Regions from separate parts of the Oxobacter pfennigii genome, predicted to be linked through region 1. Evidence: riboswitches for the same ligand, from Rfam matches in the RefSeq annotation. Region 1 holds a riboswitch; the other holds the start of a gene.
What was found. A riboswitch is a leader RNA that binds a small molecule or an ion and turns the genes downstream of it on or off. The one in region 1 is predicted to bind lysine.

Region 1 (4,437 bases):
CATTTACGTTTATATTTTCAAAGACTGTCAGCTGTCCGAATCTTTTAGTCAATTGCTGAGCTTCAATTATATTCATTTGACACCCCTCCTAAACATAAACTGCAAGCTTCTTCTCCAGTGCCGAAAATGCGCTGGTGAATAAAGTCGTCATAACAAGATACAATACTGCCGCACTGAAAAGCATTTCTGTATATTTGAATGTTGCTGATGAAATCTGCGTTGCCGTCCTCATGAGTTCTACCATGGCAATGGTGGATACAAGGGATGTGTCCTTTAACATTGCTATAAACTCATTTCCTACAGGAGGGAGTATGATTCTTATAGTCTGAGGGAGCACTATTTTGGTCATAGTCTGAAAATATGTGTATCCTAAGGCTTTTGACGCTTCAAACTGCCCCTTGTCAATTGCCAGGATTCCGCCTCTTATAATCTCCGCCATATAAGCCCCGCAGTTTAAACTCAATCCAACTACCGCTGCAGTAAATGGAGAAAAAGTTATTCCTAAAATAGGCAGAGCATAATAAAAGAAGAACAGCTGAAGTATTAATGGGGTGCCGCGAAAGACCCAGGTATAAAATGTCGCCAATAAATTTATTATCTTTATTTTTGATATCTTAAGCAATGCCAGTATTATGCCAAGAAATGTGCCGATAATTAATGTTACTACCGTAAGCTGTATGGTCATAATGCTGCCTTGAAGCAAAAACGGTAATTTACTAAGTATAAACTCTATATTCAAGTTTAGCCCCCCACGAAATAATTAGTACCATTGCATACCTCATTCAATTAATGCAGAATTGCTGCACTTAGCAGCAACTCTGCCAATTTATCTTCAGGCTTTACAATGGTACACGTTTTCTACTAGTTTTTATAATAATCTGAATTGAACCACTTCATAGAAATCTTTGAAAGTGTACCTTCGCTCTTTAATTCATCAATGGCTTTTTGCACAGCATCAATTAATGCTGTATCATCTTTCCTGAAACCGATACCGAATGGTTCTTCCACCATTTTTCCGGCTACAATGTACTTTTCAGGGTCTAAGGCAATGTAGTACCTTCCTACCTGGTCATCGGCTACAACAGCTTCAGTTCTTTTAGCCGACAAATCCTGCAGCGCTTCAGTTATTTTATCATATGATTTTATTTCTTTAACGCCTTCTACTGATTTTGCCGCATCTTCCCCTGTAGTACCAAGCTGAGCTCCTACAACCTTGCCTACCAAATCGTCACCTGATTTAATCGAAGTATTTTCTTTTAAAGTGATGATTACAGGACCGCCCTGAATGTATGGTTCGCTGAATCCTATTTCCAATTTCCTCTCATCAGTTATACTGAGTGAGGAAAGTATGAAGTCAAACTTTGCTGCCTGCAGTGAAGGTATTATTCCTTCCCAAGCTGTCGGAACCCATTCAACTTCCACGCCTAGCTTTTTACCCAATGCATTGCCGAAATCCACGTCAAAGCCTACAAGGGCGTTATTGTCATCCCTGTATTCCATTGGAGGATATGAATCGTCTACACCTATCATGATTTTTCCTGCTGTTTTTACCCTGTCAGGTAAAGCAGCTGCTATTGCATCGCTTTTCTTAACTGATGCAACGATATCTTCTGTCTGATTGCCTGAACCTGAATTTTGATTTGTGCATCCTGCCATAACGGCAAAGGACATTGCCACTGTAAGTAAAATCGCCAGTACCCTTTTCATAAAATTATCCATCCCTTCATTTTTATACATGGTCTATTTATCAAAAAATATAAAAACACCTAATTATAATAGGCGTTCATATACTCATAGGTATAGACCCGCACCCCCCTCGACCCATTTTTGAGATAGCGCACCACCCATGCAATGGTCAAATGCGTGGATGACAGTCCTGCATCTCTTCGATACAGTCCCAGCTGCAGACTTTGGATGTCTGAAACTTCGGCAGCGGTTCCTTTCCATATGTATCCTCGGCTTCCGGCCTCAGCATATGTACTATTAAACGCTGCTCCTCTACCTCACCTCTTTAAGGAGATGAGGTATAATTATTCTTTTTTATTTATTGAAGCATATAATTACAAAAAAGTCAATATAGCCTTTTATATTGACCTCTTTGCCCATTTTATTTTAATTTTTCAATTAATCTATATTAGAAGGTAAAATCCTTGTTTTTTCAACGTATTCTGCAGGGTTGGCACATCTATATCCCTTGGTTGGACATTGGAATTTATGGCAACATATGCTACGGCTCCCGCTGCTAATTATATATTATCATAAGTATATATATACAAAAAAATGAAAAGGCAAGGCATTTGCCTTGCCTTAAGTTCTTATTCTACATTACCAGTGGGATCTCATCTTCATGAATACTGCAGTTGCTATGCCTAAACCCAGCACACCTGCCATTATACCTACAGTACCCGGACCATGAACTGATTTCATCATTCTTCTGCGGTTCATCATAAAATCCACTCTCCTTATATTGGTGTAGAATATGACTCGTTATTATAGTTAGCCAATAACATGATAGCTATTCATTATTTTACTTTAAGTTTTATTGCCTCTCTTACTTTTTCAACGATGTTTTTTGCGGTAAGGCCGTACATTTCTAAAAGGGCAGCCGGTTTTCCCGAGCGGCCGAATTTATCTTCCACTCCTACCCTTTTTACAGGCACGGGATAGCTTTCTGCAACCACCTCAGCAACAGCGCTGCCTAAGCCTCCCAATATATTATGCTCTTCTGCCGTAACTATGGCCCCCGTTTCTTTTGCAGCTTTGATTATTATTTCCTTATCTATGGGCTTAATGGTATGAATATTTATAACGCGTAGGTCTATTCCTTCATTTTTAAGCTCTTCCTTAGCTTTCAATGCTTCATGGACCATAAGCCCTGTTGCAATCACCGCTGCGTCGTTTCCGTCTGCAAGCATTACACCCCTGCCCAGTTCAAAGTTGTATTGTGATTCATCGAATATGACGGGTACACCCAATCTTCCGAACCTTAAATAAACAGGGCCATTATGCTTTATGGCGGCTTCCACTGCTGCCCTTGCTTCTACTGCATCGGCGGGATTTATGACAACCATATTTGGTATGGTTCGCATTATTCCAATATCCTCCAAGCATTGATGGGTGGCACCGTCTTCGCCTACGGTTATGCCTGCGTGGGTGGCGCCTATTTTTACATTGAGGTTGGGATATCCTATGGAATTTCTCACCTGTTCAAATGCCCTTCCGGCGGCAAACATTGCAAAGGTGCTTGCAAATACCACTTTGCCGCAGCTTGCAATGCCTGCAGCAATGGACATCATGTTGGACTCTGCTATACCTGCATTTAAAAACCTTTCAGGAAATTTCTTTTTGAAAGTATCGGTTTTCGTTGATTTTGATAAATCGGCATCCAATACTACTATTTCATATTTATCTCCGAATTCTGCCAAAGCTTTGCCGTATGCTTCTCTTGTCGCTATATTATCTGCCATTTATTTCACCCCCAGGCTTTCAAGGTATGCATCAAGCTCTTTTATTGCCTGTTCATACTGTTCTTTATTAGGAGCAGAACCATGCCAGGAAGCCTGGTTTTCCATAAAGGATACTCCCTTGCCTTTTATAGTTGTTGCAATTATTGCTGTAGGTTTGCCTTTTACTTGTGCTGCCTTCACTGCAGCATTTTTAATTTCTTCTATATCATGGCCGTTTATCTTGATTACGTTCCATCCAAAGGCTGCGAATTTTTCATCAATGGGCATTGGTGACATGACCTCAGATACGTGTCCGTCTATCTGCAGGCCGTTGAAATCTATAAAGGCTGTAAGGTTATCAAGCTTATAGTGAGCGGCAAACATAGCTGCTTCCCACACCTGTCCTTCTTCAAGCTCTCCGTCTCCGACAATTGCATATACTCTGTAATTCTTGTCAAATATCTTGGCATTCACCGCCATACCGCATGCTGCTGAAATTCCCTGTCCTAAGGAACCGGTAGACATATCCACACCGGGAACGCACTTCATATCGGGATGGCCTTGAAGTATGCTGTCAATATGCCTGAAAGTCTTTATAAGATCCTTTGAGAAAAATCCCTTTTCTGCCAATGCCCCGTAAAGGGCGGGACTGCAATGGCCTTTTGAAAGTACAAGCCTGTCTCTGTCTTCCCACTTAGGGTTATTGGCATCTACCTTCATTAAGTCAAAGTATAAAACCGATAGTACATCTGCTATTGAAAGTGAGCCTCCGGGATGCCCGGAACTTGCACTGTATACTGCCTCGATTGAATGCTTTCTTATTTTTGTTGCGGTAATCAACAAATCTTTTATTTTACCCTGCTCCATAGTTTAATACCTCCAATAATGGACATCTTAAGTGCTGCGTCCAGCAAAGACTGTTCAATTGTATAGTTTTTCCCCAAATAATTAGATTATAGCATTTTCACTCAAAAAAGCCAAATTTTTAAGG
Region 2 (4,437 bases), on a different contig from region 1:
TTCTATGAACAATGCCTTAATAACATCAAACATCTTAAGCTGTAAGTCTAATGAGCCTTTTAAGTCACCTTCGAAGTATTTTGCCACCATATCATGAGTGTCTTTTGGCAGGATATTTGCAACTACGGATATTACGCCCTTTCCTCCGATAGAAAGTATGGGCACAATCTGGTCATCGTTTCCCGAATATATGTCAAGCTTATCGCCGCAAAGCTGTGCAATTCTTGTTATCTGAACTATATCGGAGCTGGCTTCCTTTACGGCAGCTATATTTGGAACTTTTGTAAGTTCATACAATGTCTCCGGAAGTATGTTCAAGCCCGTACGGGAAGGAACATTGTATATTATTATGGGCTTTGTAACTTCCTTTGCTATTGCTTTGAAGTGTTCAATACAGCCTCGCTGAGTTGTCTTGTTGTAGTAGGGGGTTATGACCAAAAGCCCGTCCGCACCATTTTCGTCCGCCCATTTGCTCATTTCAACGGAAGCTTTTGTGTTGTTTGTGCCGGTACCTGCAATAACAGGTATTCTTTTATTTATAACATCTATTGTGAATTTTATTGCTGCTTTTCTTTCATCCAAGCTCATGGTGGAGGCTTCGCCTGTAGTACCGCATACTATTATGGCGTCAGTCTTCTCGGCTACATGCCATTCCAAAAGCTCTTCTAATTTTTTAAAGTCAACTCCATCTTCGGTAAAAGGGGTTATTATGGCTACTCCGGAGCCTGTAAAAAGACTCATAATTATCCATCCTTTCAATTTATATCTATTTATTTAAGAAAAGCTGGGCTATCTGAACTGCGTTTGTTGCAGCTCCTTTTCTTATGTTGTCTGCAACTACCCACATGTTCAAACCGTAGTCTAAGCTTTCATCCCTTCTAATCCTGCCCACATATACTTCGTCTTTATCTGCAGTGTATAAAGGCATTGGGTATTCATTCTTTTCAGGGTCATCCTGAAGAACAATTCCAGGACTCCTCTTTAAAAGCTCTTTAACTTCATTAACTGAAAAGTCTTTATTGAATTCAACGTTTATGGATTCGCTGTGGCTATAGAATACAGGAACCCTTACAGTTGTTGCCGTTATCCTTAAGCTATCATCGTGAAGGATTTTCTTGGTTTCATTTACCATTTTCATTTCTTCTTTTGTATATCCGTTTTCTAAGAAGCTGTCTATATGAGGCAGGCAGTTTCCTGCTATTGGATACAAGAATTTCTTTGGCGCATCGCCTTTGTAGCCGCCCTCTAAATCAGAATATCCCGAAACTCCGGCACCTGATACTGACTGATATGTTGAATAAACAATCCTTTTTATTCCGTAGGCATCGTGAAGGGGTTTTAATGCCACAACTGCCTGTATTGTCGAGCAGTTGGGGTTTGCTATTATTCCCTTGTTCCAGTTTATATCCTCTGGGTTTACTTCGGGAACTACCAAAGGAACACTTTCATCCATCCTCCAGGCACTGCTGTTATCTATTACTACAGTTCCCTTTGAAGCAGCAATGGGCGCAAACTGAAGGCTTGTGGAGCCGCCTGCAGAAAACAGTGCTATATCAATACCTCTGTCAAAGGAGGTCTCGGTTAATTCCTCCACTGTGTATTCCTTGCCGCAGTATACTATTTTCTGACCGGCAGATTTCTTTGATGAAAACATGTACAGATTTTCTATGGGGAAATCCCTTTCCTCCAAAACCTGAAGCATCTTTCTTCCTACCATTCCTGTTGCTCCTACTACGGCAACATTAGCTTTTTTCATTTTCTTCCTTACCTCCTCTATATAATAACGAAATATTGATCCAGTGAACTTATTTTAAAGACAGTAGAACATTGCGGAAAGTCTGTGTACCTGTTAACGAAGGGGCAGGTAAGCATAAGTCATTGTTTGAGCGTCAGCGAGTTATGACTTATGCCCTGGTTCTACAGGTACTAGGACTTGCAGCGGTTCGAATGTCTTTATAATAAGTTTCTAAAATAAAAGACAACTAAAGGTGTACAATACACCCATAGCTGCCGTATAAATGCTATGAATATATGCACCTCATATCCCTAAAGCAAGATAGCTCTCCACATATAATTTAAGGGAAACCATATGTGACAGTCCCGTACCTCTTTGATACAGGCCCAGCATACAGACAGGCATTCTGAATGCTTCGGCGGTTATCCTTTCATATAATTTCAACGGCTGCCGGCCTCCATTATATTACTCATATTTTCCGCGCCTCTACCCCACCATCTATGATGAGGTACTTATTAAGTTTATGTTATTATAACAAAAGCATACAAGGCATGTCAACCTACTTTGACAAATATACCACAAAAAACAAAGGCACTAAGCTGCATAGTAAATGCTACCCTGGCCAATTAAAATAGTTCCATTTATTTTGACTTCTCACCAAAAAACAAAAGAAGTATTATATGAATGATACATTGATGATAGAATATATATAGATTTCGTCATAAAAGTATATAATCTACTAAGGAAAGAAATTGGTGAATAAAAATGGAATTGATTAAAATAAACGGCAATACATATTATATCGATAATCCCACAAATGTAGGCCTGTACATATATAAAAACAAATACTGTCTCATGATTGATACTGGATTAAATAATAACGTTGCTTCTAAAATTGACCAGATATTATCAAACAACGGAATAAAACCAAAATATATTGTAAACACTCACAACCACCCGGACCATTCCGGAGGCAATGCATATTTCAGGGAACATCATCCCGGCACAATTTTTTACACATCAGAGGATGAAAAGCTTTTTATAGAAAATGATTACATGTTTCACTCATATATATACGGCGCCTATCCTAATAAAGAGCTTCATAAAAGGAATGCCAAATCCAAAGGAAGTTATATCGATAATATCTTGGATTGGGGTGTAAATAAAATAAATGATGAAAAGTTTGAGATAATAAGCCTTAAAGGCCATTCACAAGGGCAGATAGGAATATGCACTCCGGATAAGGTATGCTTTTTAGGGGACAGCATTTTCAGTGAAGATATTATTTCTAAATATTCCTTCCCTTTTCTCTTTGATATAGAAGAACAGCTTAAGACCATTGAATGTATAGGTAATTTGGAATATGATTATTATATCTTAGGCCATGGTTCAAAAGCATACAGCAACGGGGAAATGAAGGATTTGGCCATAAAGAATAAACTGAATATAGAAAAGCATCTGACCGATATAAAGGAGCTTCTTAATCAGCCCCTGACAAAGGAAGAGCTTTTTGGTGAGATATGCATTTTAAACAACATGAAGATAAGTTACAGAAGCTTTCACTTGTGCTTATCCTCTATGTCGGCATTTTTAGCATATCTGTACGATAAGGATACCATCTCATATGAAATAGAAAATGGTAAACTATATTATTTTTTAGTATAATGTAAGATATGAAAGGAGTGTGATTCAAATGCAGACAGTAATATTGACAGATTCCTGCAGCGACCTTCCATTAAGCTATGTAGAAGAAAACAACATTCACGTCATAGGAATGGCATACAATTTTAAAGGTCAGGAGCATATAGATGATTTCGGCAAGACATTAAGCTATAAAGAATTTTATGATAATCTTAGGGCAGGTGAGATGTCCTCCACATCTCAGATTAATGTATTTACTTTTGTTGAGATATTTAAAAAATATGTCAATGAAAGTAAATCAGTATTGTACATAGGCTTTTCATCTGCATTGAGCGGAAGCGTTAATAGTGCCAAGATAGCCAGGGAAACAGTTATGGAGGAAATTCCTGGTGCGGATATAACAGTAGTAGACAGCTTGTGTGCATCAGGCGGAGAAGGCCTTCTTGTATATCACGCCGTTGAAATGCTGAAAAAAGGCCATTCAAAGGATGAAATTGCAGACTGGGCAGAAAAGAACAAGCTTAAGGTCATTCATTGGTTCACCGTTGAAGATTTAAATCATTTAAAAAGGGGAGGAAGGGTATCAAGCACTGCTGCTTTTGTAGGCACCATATTGGATATAAAGCCTATTCTTCAGGTTAATGATGAAGGAAAGCTCATCCCCATAACGAAGGTAAAAGGAAGGAAAAAATCCATAAAGGCTTTGGCAGATAAGCTGAAGGAAATGATAGTGAGCCCGGAGGAACAGGTTATTTTCATAAATCACGGAGACTGCCTTGAAGAAGCTGAATATTTAAAAAGACTGGTACTTGAAGAAGTAAAGGTAAAGGATGTAGTGATAAATTATGTAGGACCCGTTGTAGGCTCTCATTCAGGTCCGGGAACATTGACAGCGTTCTTTATGGGAGATAAGAGATAGAAGTAAAGGGGATACATAATGAAAATATATTCATGGAATGTTAACGGAATAAGGGCCATTATGGGAAAAGGCTTCGTGGAATGGGTGAATAGCGAAAAGCCTGACATATTATGCCTGCAGGAAACCAAAGCAGCAGAGGACC

Region 2: linked by a shared signal. The riboswitch ahead of OXPF_RS02210 (aspartate-semialdehyde dehydrogenase) and the one ahead of OXPF_RS04500 (transporter substrate-binding domain-containing protein) in region 1 are both predicted to bind lysine.

The regions. Positions count from the first base shown of each region.
Region 1 covers NZ_LKET01000021.1:290,357-294,793, reverse strand. Annotated here, with positions in the region: gene OXPF_RS04510 (amino acid ABC transporter ATP-binding protein) at 1-76, opposite strand, end outside; gene OXPF_RS04505 (amino acid ABC transporter permease) at 89-739, opposite strand; gene OXPF_RS04500 (transporter substrate-binding domain-containing protein) at 862-1,707, opposite strand; lysine riboswitch at 1,826-2,009, opposite strand; gene OXPF_RS23310 (hypothetical protein) at 2,326-2,448, opposite strand; gene OXPF_RS04490 (transketolase family protein) at 2,523-3,467, opposite strand; gene OXPF_RS04485 (transketolase) at 3,468-4,313, opposite strand.
Region 2 covers NZ_LKET01000016.1:118,747-123,183, forward strand. Annotated here, with positions in the region: gene dapA (4-hydroxy-tetrahydrodipicolinate synthase) at 1-741, opposite strand, end outside; gene OXPF_RS02210 (aspartate-semialdehyde dehydrogenase) at 767-1,756, opposite strand; lysine riboswitch at 2,050-2,232, opposite strand; gene OXPF_RS02215 (MBL fold metallo-hydrolase) at 2,501-3,400, shown strand; gene OXPF_RS02220 (DegV family protein) at 3,429-4,295, shown strand; gene OXPF_RS02225 (exodeoxyribonuclease III) at 4,314-4,437, shown strand, end outside.